DNA from 4 places in the Streptomyces sp. NPDC102270 genome. Region 1 is predicted to be linked to each of the others. Evidence: riboswitches for the same ligand, from Rfam matches in the RefSeq annotation. Region 1 holds a riboswitch; each other region holds the start of a gene.

Region 1 (3,683 bases):
CGGCCGGTGTGACGGGCTCTGCCATCGCGATCCCACTGCTCGGAGCGACCGGAGCGAGCGCCGCCACCGGCACCACCTGGGACCGGGTCGCGGAGTGCGAGAGCGGCGGCTCCTGGAGCGCCAACGACGCCAACGGCTACTACGGCGGCCTCCAGATGTCCCAGGAGAACTGGGAGAAGTACGGCGGCCTCGAATACGCCGAGACGGCGGACCTGGCCAGCCGCAACCAGCAGATAGCCGTGGCCGAGAAGCTCCTCGCGGACCAGGGCATCGCCGCCTGGCCCACCTGCGGTCTGCTCGGCGGTCTCAGCAAGGACTCGAGTGCGGCCGACGTGGACACGGGGGTGGGGAGCGAGACGCCCTCGCCCTCGGCGTCCGACTCGTCGGCATCATCCGGTTCATCCGGCTCGTCCGGTTCCTCCGACTCGTCGGGCGCCGGGGAGTCTTCCGGTCTGCTCGGCGCGCTGGACGGTTCGTCCGCCACTCCCTCGCCGTCGGCCACCGCCTCCAATGGCGACAGTTCCGCCAAGTCGGGCAAAAAGAACTCTTCGCCTTCCGGGGACTCCACCGCGGAGGACGCACAGCCTTCCGACAGCTCGCCCGTGGTGAGCCCGGAAGAGGACGAAGCGGACAAGTCGTGGCAGCAGGGCAGCTCTTCGGCCCTCGTGGACGTCGGCGCCCTCGGTTCCGGCAAGCACCGCGGCGGCAGCGCCGAGGAGAGTGCGACGAAGAGCACAGCCTCCTCCCCGGCCGGCCGGCATGCCGCGGGCACCTACACCGTCCAGGAGGGCGACTCGCTCGCCTCCATCGCCGACTCCCTTGGCCTCGACGGCGGATGGCGTGCCCTCTATGCCGAGAACAAGGACCGCATCGGGGCCGACCCGAGCGGCATCGTCGCCGGTCAGACCCTCGACACAGGGGTTGAATAGGGCTGAAAAGGCCTGAAAAACAGCGGGAGTTCACGTCACACTTCGCCACTGAATGTCCACTTTAGTGAAAGTGTGGGATGAGTCTCAGAAGCCCTGATCGTCTTTGAAATTCCGCCGAGCGCGTGTCTACGGTCGTGACCGCTCGGCAACCCGAGCCCCGTCTGTCGCAACGCCGAATCCTGCCAGCGGCCGTACGGGAACAGTCGTCGCGTCAAGCGCCGTAGGCAGGAGCGGGGGACCCAAGGTAAGTGCCGGGCCCAGCAGTTCACGCTGGACCGGCTTGGGGTGAAGCCGCGCATCGCGAGATGTGCGGCCGGGCAACTCAACCGGCCCGAACCCGACAGCTCACCTCGCAGGCGTCGGTGAGGGGATCCACCATGCTGTTTTCCGGTAAGGGCAAGCACCGTCGTCCGTCCAAGGCCACCCGTGCCGCCGCGCTTGCCGGTGTCACCGGTGTCGCCATCGCCGCCCCGCTGATGGCGGCCGGCAACGCCTCCGCCGCCACCGCCTCCGAGTGGGACACCGTCGCCCAGTGCGAGTCCGGCGGCAACTGGTCCATCAACACCGGCAACGGTTACTACGGCGGCCTGCAGTTCTCGGCCTCCACCTGGGCCGCGTACGGCGGCACGCAGTACGCCGCGCAGGCCAACCAGGCCAGCAAGTCCCAGCAGATCGCCGTCGCCGAGAAGGTCCTCGCCTCCCAGGGCAAGGGTGCCTGGCCGGTCTGCGGCAAGGGCCTGTCCAGCGCCGGCTACAGCGGCGGCAGCTCGTCCTCCTCCAGCTCCTCGAACTCCAGCTCCTCGAACTCCAGCTCCTCGAACACGAGCAGCCGTTCGACCGAGAAGCAGAGCGCCTCGCGTTCGGCGGACCGTCCGGCCGCCAAGAAGACCGTCACCACCCCGACCGGCAAGAAGGTCAAGAAGGGCGACGGCGAGTACAAGGTCGTCAAGGGTGACACCCTCAGCTCGATCGCCGAGAAGCACAAGGTCAAGGGCGGCTGGCAGAAGCTGTTCAAGCTGAACAAGGACATCATCACCGACGCGGACTTCATCTACCCGGGTCAGCAGCTGCACCTCAAGTAGGACCCAGCTGAACCACAGCGCCCTCACAACCGTGTCCTTCAGGATGAAGGCCTCGTGAGGGTCACCCCCCGTCCCCACGGGCTCCCCGCTCCGGTGCGTCTTCCCCCGTACGCACCGGGGCGGGGCTTTTCATGCCCCGTCGAGGCATGTCTTTGTTCAGTTCAGAAACAATTTACTCTCGGTTCTGTCCAGGGGGCGGTCCACACGGTGGCCGAACCCCCGGAGCCGGTTAGGCTCGGTCTCGCAGAACCCACCGCGGTCCCGGCGGACCGTGTCACATCCCAAGAAGGAGATGCTCGTGCCGTCCATCGACGTCGTCGTAGCCCGGGAAATCCTGGACTCCCGAGGCAACCCCACGGTCGAGGTCGAGGTCGGCCTCGACGACGGCAGCACCGGTCGTGCCGCCGTTCCCTCCGGCGCCTCCACGGGCGCGTTCGAGGCCATCGAGCTCCGTGACGGTGACCCGAACCGCTACCACGGCAAGGGTGTCGAGAAGGCCGTGCTGGCCGTCATCGAGCAGATCGGCCCGGAGCTGGTCGGCTACGACGCCACCGAGCAGCGTCTGATCGACCAGGCGATGTTCGACCTGGACGCCACCGACAACAAGGGCTCCCTCGGCGCCAACGCCATCCTCGGCGTCTCGCTCGCCGTCGCCCACGCCGCCTCCGAGGCCAGCGACCTCCCGCTCTTCCGCTACCTGGGCGGCCCGAACGCGCACCTGCTGCCGGTGCCGATGATGAACATCCTGAACGGCGGCTCGCACGCCGACTCCAACGTGGACATCCAGGAGTTCATGATCGCCCCGATCGGCGCGGAGTCCTTCTCCGAGGCCCTGCGCTGGGGCGCCGAGGTCTACCACACCCTCAAGAAGGTGCTGAAGACCAAGGGCCTGTCCACCGGCCTGGGCGACGAGGGCGGCTTCGCCCCGAACCTGGAGTCCAACCGCGCCGCGCTCGACCTCATCATCGAGGCCATCAAGCAGGCCGGCTACGTCCCCGGCGAGCAGATCGCGCTCGCGCTCGACGTCGCCGCGTCGGAGTTCTACAAGGACGGCAAGTACGAGTTCGAGGGCAAGTCCCGCTCGGCCGCCGAGATGACCGAGTACTACGAGGAGCTCGTGGCGGCCTACCCGCTCGTCTCCATCGAGGACCCGCTGTTCGAGGACGACTGGGCCGGCTGGAAGGTCATCACCGACAAGCTGGGCGACAAGGTCCAGATCGTCGGCGACGACCTGTTCGTCACCAACCCGGAGCGCCTGGCCCGCGGCATCGAGGAGGGCAGCGCCAACGCCCTGCTCGTCAAGGTGAACCAGATCGGCTCGCTGACCGAGACCCTGGACGCCGTCGAGATGGCCCAGCGCAACGGCTTCAAGTGCATGATGTCCCACCGCTCCGGCGAGACCGAGGACGTCACCATCGCCGACCTCGCCGTCGCGGTGAACTGCGGCCAGATCAAGACCGGCGCCCCGGCCCGCTCGGACCGCGTCGCCAAGTACAACCAGCTCCTGCGCATCGAGGAGATCCTCGACGACGCGGCGGTGTACGCCGGCCGCAGCGCGTTCCCGCGGTTTCGCTCTGCGAACTGATCAGCACAGCAAGGGCTGAGCAGCTTCAAGGGCTGACCCCGGCAGGGCTAAGCCTCAGCCAGTCGTACGTACGTCCCCGTACCGGTC
Region 2 (3,683 bases), on a different contig from region 1:
TGGGCCGCCGAGTCCCTGCTCACCCGGTCCCCCCTCACCTACGGCGAGAAGGTCATCGGCAGCCGCCGCGGCCACACCGGGCACCAGCACCTGCCGTGGGTCGCCCTCGACACCGACGCCACCGAGGAGCACGGCGAGGTCTACGGCGTCGCCCTCGGCTGGTCGGGGTCCTGGCGGATCGCCGTGGCGCAACTGCCCGACGCGCGCGTACAGATCACCGGCGGCGCCGGATACGACGACTCGGGTCTGTTCCGGCTGGCGGCCGGGGAGTCCTTCACGACACCCGTCTTCGCCGGACTCTGGAGCGACGGCGGCTTCGGCGGCGCGAGCCGCACCTGGCACGCCTACCAGCGGGCCCACGTCATCCCGCACGCGGACCAGGACCGGCCCGTGCTGTTCAACTCCTGGGAGGCCACGAACTTCGACATCTCCGAGGAGCAGCAGCGCACCCTGGCCCGGCGGGCCGCGGCGATGGGCGTCGAGCTGTTCGTGGTCGACGACGGCTGGTTCGGTGCCCGCACCAGCGACCGGGCCGGGCTCGGCGACTGGACGCCCAACCCCGACCGCTTCCCCGCCGGCCTCAAGCCGCTCGCCGACTACGTGCGCACCCTCGGCATGCAGTTCGGCATCTGGGTCGAGCCGGAGATGATCAATCCTGACAGCGAGCTGTACCGCGCCCACCCGGACTGGGTGCAGTACCAGACGGGACGGAAGCGGACGGAGTTCCGCAACCAGCTCGTACTGAACCTCGCGCGCGAGGACGTCCAGGAGTACCTGTGGGAGCAGCTCGACGCTCTCCTCTCCTCGGCCCCGATCGACTATGTGAAGTGGGACTTCAACCGCTGCTTCACGGACACGGGCTGGCCCGGTGAGTCCTACCCGCAGCGCCTGTGGGTGGACCATGTACGCGGCTTCTACACCCTCTTGGACCGGTTGCGGGAGGCCCACCCGGGCGTGGCCTTCGAGTCGTGCTCGGGGGGCGGCGGCCGGATCGACCTCGGGGTGCTCAGCCGCACCGACCAGGTGTGGACCTCGGACAACACCGACCCGCTCGACCGGCTCGCCATCCAGCACGGCTTCAGCCAGATCCATCCCGCGCGTGTGATGGCCGCGTGGGTGACCGACAGTCCCAACACCCAGCTCAACGACCGGGTGAGCTCGCTGCGATTCCGGTTCGTCAGCGCGATGGCCGGGGTGCTGGGGGTCGGCGGGGACCTCGCGGAGTGGACCGAGGAGGAGCTCGCCGAAGCCGCTCGGTGGGTGGGTCTCTACAAGGAGATCCGGCCTGTGGTGCAGCGCGGCGACCTGTACCGGCTTCGGCCTCCGCAGGGCGGGCTGAGCGCGGTGCAGTACCTCCTCGGGGACGAGACCGTCGTCCTCGCCTGGCTGCAGGCGCAGAAGTACGGCGAGCCCGTCCCCTCGCTGCGGCTGCGCGGGCTCGACCCGACAGTGTCGTACGAATGCCTCGAAACGGGCGAAGTGCACCGAGGTGCCGTATTGCTTCATCACGGACTTCGTACCGGTTTGCGCGGCGACCTCGATGCGACGGTTATCCGACTGCGTCGCATCTAGGGCTTGTGCCCGAATTGGCAGGTTCTCTCCCAACTCCTTTCGGTTTGAGGGTTCCTGTGAATTCGTGACGTGAGCAGCGTCATATCCGTGACGGTGTGTCGCCCGTCATGTTCACGTAATTCGCAGGTTTTCCAAGGGGATTCGGGTCGGGAGAAGGGCGTCCGATTCACGCAGGGTGACCGGTAATTCTCATACGGGATCAATGGGAACGCAGGCAAAGGGAACCCTTCACTTGTCCCTTTGCGTCTTGCTCGCTTACGTTCACCCCCGATCCGGTCGGACGCCCAATCCTGCCGCCGAGCGGATTCCCCACACTCACCCACCCGTGCAAGGCAGGAGCGGGGGACCCACAGGTAAAACCGCCTGTTCCGGTCTCCGGAACGGCTTGGGGTTAAGGCGCGTCCAGGCGCGTCCGGGCATCTCCAGCCCGCACCCGACAGCTCACCTCGCAGGCGCCGGAGAGGAATTCGTCATGCCCGCGAAGGGTAAGCACCGCCGTCCGAAGTCCCAGCGCTTCACCCGTTCGATAGCCGTCGCCGGAACCGGGGGCGCCGCGCTCGCCCTCCCGCTCATGGGGGCCACCGGCGCGCACGCCGCCACTCCCCAGTCCGTGTCGGAAAAGGCCGTTCAGTCGCTTCCGGTCGCGCAGAAGTCCGCCGAAAAGACGGCCGCGAAGAAGACCTCGACAGTGCGCACCTATTCGGTGCGCGTCGGCGACTATCTTTCGAAGATCGCTGATGAGCAGAACGTCAGCGGTGGTTGGAAGAAGCTGTACGCCGACAACCGTTCGGCGATCGGAGACGACCCGTCGCTGATCCATCCCGGTCTGAAGCTCTCGATCGGCAAGAAGGCCAGGACGAGCACGACGAAGACCGAGTCCTCTGCTTCGTCCTCGGCGAAGACCGAGAAGGCCGAGTCGAAGAAGTCCTCCTCGAACTCGACGGCCGCCACCCAGAGCGCCGCCACCACCAGCTCCAGCGGCTACACCCTTCCGGTCACCGGCGCCACGATCGGCACCGGCTACCGCGTGGCGGGCAGCATGTGGTCCAGCGGCTACCACACCGGCGTCGACTTCGTCGTCCCGACCGGCACCTCGCTCAAGGCCGTGGCCGCGGGCACGGTCGTCTCCGCGGGTTGGGGCGGCGCCTACGGCAACCAGGTCGTCATCAAGCTGAACGACGGCTACTACGCGCAGTACGCCCACCTGTCCCAGCTCTCCGTCTCGGCCGGCCAGACCGTGACCGAGGGCCAGCAGATCGGCCTCTCCGGCGCGACCGGCAACGTCACCGGCCCGCACCTGCACTTCGAGATCCGCACGACGCCGGACTACGGCTCCGACGTGGACCCCGTCGCCTACCTCCGCTCGAAGGGTGTCGCCGTCGGCTGACGATCCTCCTGTGCCACCGGAGGCCGGACCCCGATCCCCGGGTCCGGCCTCCGGTGTTTCCTCATGATCACTTCGTTGCGTTCTTGTGGCGGTCGCAACGTCAACATTCCTGATGATGGGCCTATTCCTGGTTTGGCCAACACTTTAGGAGTGGCTTATCTCACCGCCCGTCAAGCTCTTCTTACGGTCGCGTAGGTCACATTCGAAGGTGAATCATGAACGGCTGTGGCAGACGATTCGAAGAACGACAGCAGCTCAGTGATCGGGTCGTACGTGGCGGTGGGGGACAGCTTCACCGAGGGCGTCGGCGACCTCGGCCCCGACGGGGCGTTCGTCGGCTGGGCCGACCGGTTCGCGGTGCTTCTCGCGGACCGGCGGCCCGAGGGCGATTTCAGGTACAGCAATCTCGCCGTACGCGGGAAGCTCCTCGACCAGATCGTCGAGGACCAGCTTCCGCAGGCCGTCGAACTGGCACCGGACCTGGTGTCGTTCTGCGCCGGCGGCAACGACATCCTCCGGCCCGGTACCGACCCCGACGAGGTCGCCGAACGCTTCGAGCGGGCCGTGGCCCGGCTCACGCAGGCGTGCGGCACCGTCATGGTGACGACCGGCTTCGACACCCGTGGTGTGCCCGTGCTCAAGCATCTGCGCGGCAAGATCGCCACGTACAACGGACATGTGCGGGCCGTCGCCGACCGGTACGGGTGCCCGGTGCTCGACCTGT
Region 3 (3,683 bases), on a different contig from region 1:
CGAGGGCGACTTCCGGCGCAGCGGCGGTGAACGGGCGGCCCGCCGACTGCTGGCCCAGGCCCCGGACCTGGACGCGGTGTTCGTCGCCTCGGACCTCATGGCCCTCGGGGTCGTGGGCGTCCTTCAGCAGGCCGGGCGTTCGGTCCCGGAGGACATCGCAGTCGGCGGCTTCGACGACTCCCCGGCGGCCACCGCCATCACCCCCGCCCTCACCACCATGCGCCAGCCCTTCGACCGCATCAGCGCCGAGATGGTCCGCATGCTGCTGGCCCAGATCGCGGGCGAGGACACGGCCGGAGTGATCCTCCCCACGGAACTGGTGGTACGGGACTCCGCGTAGCGCTCCGCCGAGGCGCGGTGCGGTGGCGGGCGCCCGCACGACGCAGGTGGGGGCGAGGCGAGGCATGGTGACGCGGCGCACGGCGGCCCGGCCGTTGCGCACCGCTCCCTGTCCAGCCGCCGCGTCAACAGGGCGGAGCCGCAACGGACATGCCCCGGCCCGGCCTGCCCGGTCTCGTGGCGCATACCGGCGGGCCGTCCCGCGCCGCCGCACCCCCGGAACCGGAACTGCCGTCAACGGATGTGAAAGCAGGAGCCGTCCGGTTCGCGTCGAGTCGCGGGGGCCAACCATCCGTATTCTCTGATCATGGCCGCCTCCACCGCATATTCACTCATCGCCACCGACCTGGACGGCACGCTGCTCCGCGCCGACGACACCGTCTCGGACCGGTCGCTGGCCGCGCTCGCGAAGGTGGCGGAGAGTGGAGCCCGGCATCTCGTCGTGACGGGACGGCCGGCGCCCAGAGTGCGGTCCCTGCTCGACGACCTCGGCAGTACGGGGCTCGCGGTGTGCGGACAGGGCGCGCAGGTGTACGACGCCGGCGCGGACCGGCTGCTCTGGTCGGTGACCCTGGACCGGGAGCTGGCCGAGACCGCGCTCGGCAAGATCGAGGCCGAGGTCGGGCAGGTGTACGCGGCCGTGGACCAGGACGGTGTCGAGGGGCTCACGCTCATCGAGCCCGGCTATCTGATGCCCCACCCGACCCTGCCCGCCGTACGGGTGGGCAGGCGCGACGACCTGTGGTGCGAGCCGATCAGCAAGGTGTTGCTGCGCCATCCCTACCTGTCCGACGACGAGTTGGCGGTCACGGCGCGTGCGGTGGTGAGCTCGCTGGCGACGGTCACCATGTCGGGGCCCGGGACCGTCGAACTCCAGCCATGCGGCGTCACCAAGGCGACCGGCCTCGCGCTGGCCGCCCGGCACCTGGGTCTGGGCCCCGAGGTGACGATCGCCTTCGGGGACATGCCCAACGACATCCCCATGTTCGACTGGGCGGCCCGTGGTGTGGCGATGGCCAACGCCCACCCCGAACTCAGGGGCGTGGCCGACGAGGTGACCCTGTCGAACGAGGACGACGGCGTCGCCGTCGTCCTCGAAAGACTGTTCCGTGCGGCGTAGTTCCTAGTACGCGCCAAACACGTTGTCGATGGACCCGTACCGCTGGGCCGCGTAGTTGCAGGCCGCGGTGATGTTGGCCACCGGGTCGTACGGGTCCCACGAGGTGTTGGCCACGTGGTACGCGTTGAAGGTCGGGTCGATCACCTGGAGCAGGCCCTTGGAGGGCGTGCCGGCCACCGCGTTGGAGTCCCAGAGGTTGATGGCGTAGGGGTTGCCGGAGGACTCGCGGATGACGTTGCGGTAGATGCCGTCGTAGGAGCCGGGAATCCCGTGCTCCGCCATGACGGCGAGGGAGGCCCGGATCCAGCCGTCGAGGGTGTTGGAGTAGCCGAGCGTGGTCGCGGTCTGCACGGTCGGGGTGGCCGCGGACGCGGTGGTGGCGCCGATGAGGGGGAGCGCGAGTACGGCGGCCCCGGTGCCGGCGACGGCGAGCTTGCGGACGAGACGGCTGGTGCGGGTACGTCGGTGCTGAGCGGCAGCGGACATGGTGAAGTTCCTCTCCGTCGCCTGCGAGGTGAGCTGTCGGGTTCGGGCGGGAGATGCCCGGCCACGCCTACGAAAGGCGTGACTTCACCCCAAGCCGTGCCGGTATGTCCGAAGACGCCCGGTCCGGCGGTCAACCTGGTTCCCCCGCTCCTGCCATGGTTCTCGGTGGGTGTACGGGCGGTGGCAGGATTCGGCGTCCGCCCGACAGGCCGGGAACGTATGCGAGAGCACATGTCCGGAACAAGTGGCGAATTCACATGAGGTGCCTATTGACCTTGGTAGGAGGCATTTGAGGTACTTGATCCTTTGCGTTCGCCAAGCCTCAACTCGCGCACGGGCAAAGGCGGATCAGTGCATTCCGGTTTCATGCCGGTTCACCAGCACAAGTGGGTCAAGTCACACTGGAGTGCAAGGGGTGCAAAAGGGGCAAGAAGTCTCAACTCATGTTCAACCGGCAGCCCGTGGGATTCGCTGCTCCCGCGCCCGTCCCGCAATGGCGGCCGATTCCGTACAAGTCGGTAGATATTTGTTCTTATCAGATGATCGAAAACATACCGGCCGTGATCCGATACCGCCCGGCATGGACGGGGCGGGCGCTATCGGTGATCCAAAGGTGACCGGATACGCTGACTTGAGTGATGGCAGCGACCTATCGACATTCCGTGTGACCGCCAGTAGACACCAGCAGACAGGAGACCCCTCGTGACCGTCGTCGGGCCGTTCGGGCTGAGCGTGCGGGACCAGGCTCTGGAAGCCGATGTCCAGGCCGGATTGACGGCTGTCGAGGAGGGACTGCTCGAGGCCACCAAGAGCGAGGTCCCCTTCATCACGGAGGCCGCCCAGCACCTGGTGCGAGCGGGCGGAAAGCGGTTTCGGCCGTTGCTCGTGATGCTCGCCGCCCAGTTCGGTGACCCCTATGCGCCGGGCCTGGTGCCGTCCGCCGTAGTGGTGGAGCTGACCCACCTCGCGACCCTTTACCACGACGACGTCATGGACGAGGCCGAGGTCAGGCGGGGCGTCGACAGCGCCAACACCCGCTGGGGCAACTCGGTGGCCGTGCTGACGGGCGACTTCCTGTTCGCGCGCGCCTCGCACATCCTGGCCGACCTCGGGCCCGAGGCGGTCCGGGTGCAGTCGGAGGCGTTCGAGCGCCTGGTCACCGGCCAGATCCTGGAGACGGCCGGGCCGCAGGACGGCCGCGATCCGGTCGAGCACTACCTCGACGTGCTCGGCGGCAAGACGGGCTCCCTGGTCGCGGTCTCGTGCCGCTTCGGGGCCATGATGTCGGGCGCCGACGAGACCGTCGTGGACGTCCTGACCCAGTACGGCGAGCGCCTCGGTGTCGCCTTCCAGCTCGCCGACGACGTGCTGGACATCGCCTCCGACTCCCGCGAGTCCGGCAAGACGCCGGGCACCGACCTGCGCGAGGGCATCCCCACGATGCCCGTGCTGCGGCTGCGGGAGCGGGCCGCCCGGCTCGGCCTTGCCGAGGACATCGCCCTGTGCGAGCTGCTCGACTCCGACCTCACGGACGACGCCCGGCTCGCGGAGGCGCTGGCGGCCCTGCGCACGCACCCCGCGCTGGAGCAGGCCCGCCGGGACACCGTGCGCTACGCGCAGGACGCGCGCGCGGCCCTGGCACCGCTGCGGGAGTGCGACGCGAAGGCGGCGCTGATGGAGCTGTGCGACGCGGTGGTGCATCGAGCGGGCTAGGCCGGCCGCCCGACAGAGCGAACGC
Region 4 (3,683 bases), on a different contig from region 1:
GCCCGGTCGGCGCCGCTGTACTTGGCGACGTTGGTGAGCGACTCGGCCACCACGAAGTAGGCCGCGGCCTCCACCGCCGCGGGCGCCCGGGTGCCCTCGTCCAGGCCGCCGTCGTCCACTCCCACGCCGAGCCCGCTGCTCGCGGCGAGCGCCCGTACCGCGCCGACGAGACCCCGGTCGGTGAGGATCGGCGGGTGGATGCCGCGCACCACCTGCCGCAGCTCCGTCAGCGCCTGTTCGGCCTGGTCCTGGGCGTCGTCCAGCAGTTTGCGGGCGGCGTCGGGGTCCCGCTCGTAGGCCCGCTTGGCGAGTCCGATCCGCATCGACAGCGCCACCAGGTTGGCCTGGGCGCCGTCGTGCAGGTCCCGCTCGATGCGGCGCAGTTCGGCCTCGTGCGCGGCGATCGCGTCGGCCCGGGTCTCCCTCAGCTCCTCGACCCGCCGGGCCAGCCTGGCCTCGGGGGAGGGCATGAGCAGCACGGTCGACCAGCGGGCCTCGGTGTCCGCGAGCCGCACGATCAGCGGCAGGGCGACCGGGGCGCGGCGCAGCGCCCCGGCCCACACGCCGTCGACGACCAGGCCGAGGGGCCACAGCGGGAGGGCGAGGGCGAGGAGGGCGCCGTAGAGATAGTAGGCGAGCATCCAGCGGAGGTCCCTGAGCGTGCCGGGATCCCGCACCGAGATGCGCAGCCGTTCACGCAGGGTGCCGGTCATCGGTGTGTACGCCTCGGGGATCTCCCGGCCCGTCCACAGGGTGGTCAGGTTCCGCTTGGCGCCGGCGATCCGCCGTATCAGCAGCACGGCCTCGGGCAGCAGCCAGCAGCCGACCACGGCGACCGTGCCGATGGCGGCGATCAGCAGCACGGTGATGAAGAGGTACATGCCGAAGCACATCGCCGCGGCCACGACCAGATGCACGGTCGCCACCGCCGCACGCTGCACCGACTTCCACATGCGGCTCACGCTAGACGAACGGCCCCGGGCGCACGGTGTAGCCCGCTACACCATCGGGGCCCGGACGAGGATCACTCCCCGCCGCCGTCCTCGCTCTCGCCATGGCCCTGGTCCCGCACCCAGTTCCTGTGGGCGTTGGACCCTTCACGGCCGGGAGAGAGCTTCAGCACGGTCCCGTCGTGGAACTGCTCCAGGCTCGTCACCACATAGGGCGAGCCGGCCCGCACCGCCAGCCGGATGCCGCCGTTGCCGAACTCCGTCACCCGCAGCGTTCGCCCGCCGGAGAGCGGGATGTCCCGCTCGCCGATCTCCACCGGTCGCTCGTCGGCTGCCGCCATGGTCCCCTCCTGGTTTGGTGAGGGGCGCCACGGTACGCCGCTCCCGGCAGGCGGATCGGACCTGCGCCACACCCGGCCGCCTGGGCCCCGGGCACACCGCCGCCCTGCTGCACACCGGCCGCCGTACGGGAGAGGGAGCCCGCGGACGCCATCGCCGCGGCGACCGCCCATGTCGCCGGGACCGCGCCCACCGGGGTGTGCGGCGGCGAGAACAACCCTGGCGTGGACCACTCTCCGGATGACGTATGCTGGTTACACAACGACGCGGGGTGGAGCAGCTCGGTAGCTCGCTGGGCTCATAACCCAGAGGTCGCAGGTTCAAATCCTGTCCCCGCTACTCACGGCTCAGGGCCGGAGTCCAGTTCACTGGACTCCGGCCCTGAGTGTTTTCCCCTTCGTGACGTGATGTGACGCGGGGTGAGCGCGTGACCGCCCTCCGCGTTACAGCTGACATACCGTCAATGTCCGTGTGGGGCTTGAGTGAAGGTCAACTCGCCCGTTTTTAGGCGTTCATGGGCCGTAAGTCCAGCGTGATTTCGTTAATGATCAAGCGGAACAGCTTGGAATCGGGCCCCCGCGTCTATTAACGTTCGATAACGCAGCGCGGTCGTCCCAGCCGTCACAAGAGACGGCTCCGTGCTCATGCGCCGAATCCCGCAAGGGAACCGGGGAACCACCAACTTGGGGTGAATCGCTCGTACGCCACCGTGGCAGCACGGTCGGTATACGCGCGTAGGAGACCTTCCTGCTCCGAACCCGTCAGCTAACCCGGTAGGCGAGAAGGAAGGAAAGGAGCGCGCCCACGTGGCGTTCAACCCGCCTGCCCCCGAGGCGCCGTACGTCCCGAGCGACACCCTCGTATACGGCGGCTACCGTGCCGACGACGAGGCCCCGCTCGGCGAGTGGAACCCCACCGCGGACTCCCTCGCTCCCGTACGAGGCCGGCATCGCGTCGCCAAGCAGCGTGGCGGAGGGTTCGCCCGTAGCTCCACCGTTCTGGGCGTCGGTGTCATAGCCGCCGTCAGCGCCGGCGGGATGGCCAGCGCCAACACCGGCAAGCCGCCGGTCTCCATCTCCATGCCCGACCTGCCCAACGTGGGCTCGCTCATCTCGGACGACTCGGCCCCCGCCGCGGACGACACGAGCGCCTTCAGCAGCGTCGGCGCCACCACCGCCGACACCGCCAAGGGCACCTCGGACGCCGGTGAGGCGCTGCGCTCGCGCATCCTGGCCCAGGCCGAGCTGCAGCAGGACCAGCTCGACACCAAGGACGCCCAGGCCATCGCGGACGCCGCCGAGAAGGAGGCCGACGCGGCCGCCGCCAAGGCGGAGAAGGAAGCCCAGGAGAAGGCCGCCGCCGCGAAGAAGAAGGCGGAGGAGGCGGCCGCGAAGAAGGCCGAGGCCGCGCGCCTGGCCGAGCTCGCCAAGCAGTACACGCTGCCGACCTCGTCGTACACCATCACCGGGACCTTCGGTCAGGCCGGTTCGCTGTGGTCCTCCGGTTACCACACGGGCCTCGACTTCGCCGCTCCCACGGGCACGCTGATCAAGGCGATCCACAGCGGCACCATCACCGAGGCCGGCTGGGCCGGTTCCTACGGCTACCGCACGATCCTCACCCTCGACGACGGCACCGAGCTGTGGTTCTGCCACCAGTCCTCGATCAGCGTCAGCGTCGGCCAGAAGGTCGGCACCGGTGACGTCATCGGCCGCGTGGGCGCCACGGGCAACGTGACCGGCGCGCACCTGCACCTGGAGGTCCACCCGAACGGCTCGGCCGACGGGATCGACCCGATGGCGTGGCTGCGCGGCAAGGGGCTCACTCCCTGAGGTTTACGGCGATTTTGCGGCCGTGGCGGAAGACCGGGGTCCGGTGCTTGCGTTGACGTAGGACATGACTTCTTCTCCGCTTCGCAAGCTCGGTTCCTCCGACCTCGAGGTCTTTCCGCTCACCCTCGGCGGCAACGTCTTCGGCTGGACCGCCGACGAGGCCACCTCCTTCGACGTTCTCGACGCGTACAACGCGGCCGGCGGCAACTTCGTCGACACGGCCGACTCGTACTCGTCGTGGGCCGAGGGAAACTCCGGCGGCGAGTCCGAGGCAGTCATCGGCAAGTGGCTGGCGGCCCGCGGCAACCGTGACGACGTCGTCATCGCCACGAAGGTCAGCCAGCACCCGCAGTACCAGGGCCTGTCGGCGGCGAACATCAAGGCCGCCGCCGACGCCTCCCTGAAGCGCCTGGGCACCGACCACATCGACCTGTACTACACCCACTTCGACAAGACCGAGGTGCCGGTCGAGGAGATCATCGGCGCGCTGGACGAACTGGTGAAGGCGGGCAAGGTGCGGGCGATCGGCGCCTCCAACATCTCCGCCGCGCGCCTCGCGGAG

What was found. A riboswitch is a leader RNA that binds a small molecule or an ion and turns the genes downstream of it on or off. The one in region 1 is predicted to bind cyclic di-AMP.
Region 2: it holds a riboswitch for cyclic di-AMP, as region 1 does, so the genes downstream of both, ACIRP7_RS23965 (peptidoglycan DD-metalloendopeptidase family protein) here and ACIRP7_RS04790 (transglycosylase family protein) in region 1, are expected to answer to the same signal.
Region 3: it holds a riboswitch for cyclic di-AMP, as region 1 does, so the genes downstream of both, ACIRP7_RS09500 (transglycosylase SLT domain-containing protein) here and ACIRP7_RS04790 (transglycosylase family protein) in region 1, are expected to answer to the same signal.
Region 4: it holds a riboswitch for cyclic di-AMP, as region 1 does, so the genes downstream of both, ACIRP7_RS12595 (M23 family metallopeptidase) here and ACIRP7_RS04790 (transglycosylase family protein) in region 1, are expected to answer to the same signal.

The regions. Positions count from the first base shown of each region.
Region 1 is NZ_JBIWLX010000002.1:414,382-418,064, forward strand. Features, by position in the region: gene ACIRP7_RS04785 (transglycosylase family protein) at 1-929, shown strand, start outside; cyclic di-AMP (ydaO/yuaA leader) riboswitch at 1,136-1,303, shown strand; gene ACIRP7_RS04790 (transglycosylase family protein) at 1,307-2,011, shown strand; gene eno (phosphopyruvate hydratase) at 2,304-3,596, shown strand.
Region 2 is NZ_JBIWLX010000011.1:108,217-111,899, forward strand. Features, by position in the region: gene ACIRP7_RS23960 (alpha-galactosidase) at 1-1,572, shown strand, start outside; cyclic di-AMP (ydaO/yuaA leader) riboswitch at 1,879-2,040, shown strand; gene ACIRP7_RS23965 (peptidoglycan DD-metalloendopeptidase family protein) at 2,045-2,959, shown strand; gene ACIRP7_RS23970 (SGNH/GDSL hydrolase family protein) at 3,218-3,683, shown strand, end outside.
Region 3 is NZ_JBIWLX010000004.1:362,603-366,285, reverse strand. Features, by position in the region: gene ACIRP7_RS09510 (LacI family DNA-binding transcriptional regulator) at 1-340, shown strand, start outside; gene ACIRP7_RS09505 (HAD family hydrolase) at 647-1,459, shown strand; gene ACIRP7_RS09500 (transglycosylase SLT domain-containing protein) at 1,463-1,945, opposite strand; cyclic di-AMP (ydaO/yuaA leader) riboswitch at 1,951-2,123, opposite strand; gene ACIRP7_RS09495 (polyprenyl synthetase family protein) at 2,648-3,658, shown strand.
Region 4 is NZ_JBIWLX010000005.1:485,506-489,188, forward strand. Features, by position in the region: gene ACIRP7_RS12580 (histidine kinase) at 1-953, opposite strand, end outside; gene ACIRP7_RS12585 (hypothetical protein) at 1,025-1,291, opposite strand; tRNA gene ACIRP7_RS12590 (tRNA-Met) at 1,555-1,628, shown strand; cyclic di-AMP (ydaO/yuaA leader) riboswitch at 1,927-2,084, shown strand; gene ACIRP7_RS12595 (M23 family metallopeptidase) at 2,096-3,121, shown strand; gene ACIRP7_RS12600 (aldo/keto reductase) at 3,186-3,683, shown strand, end outside.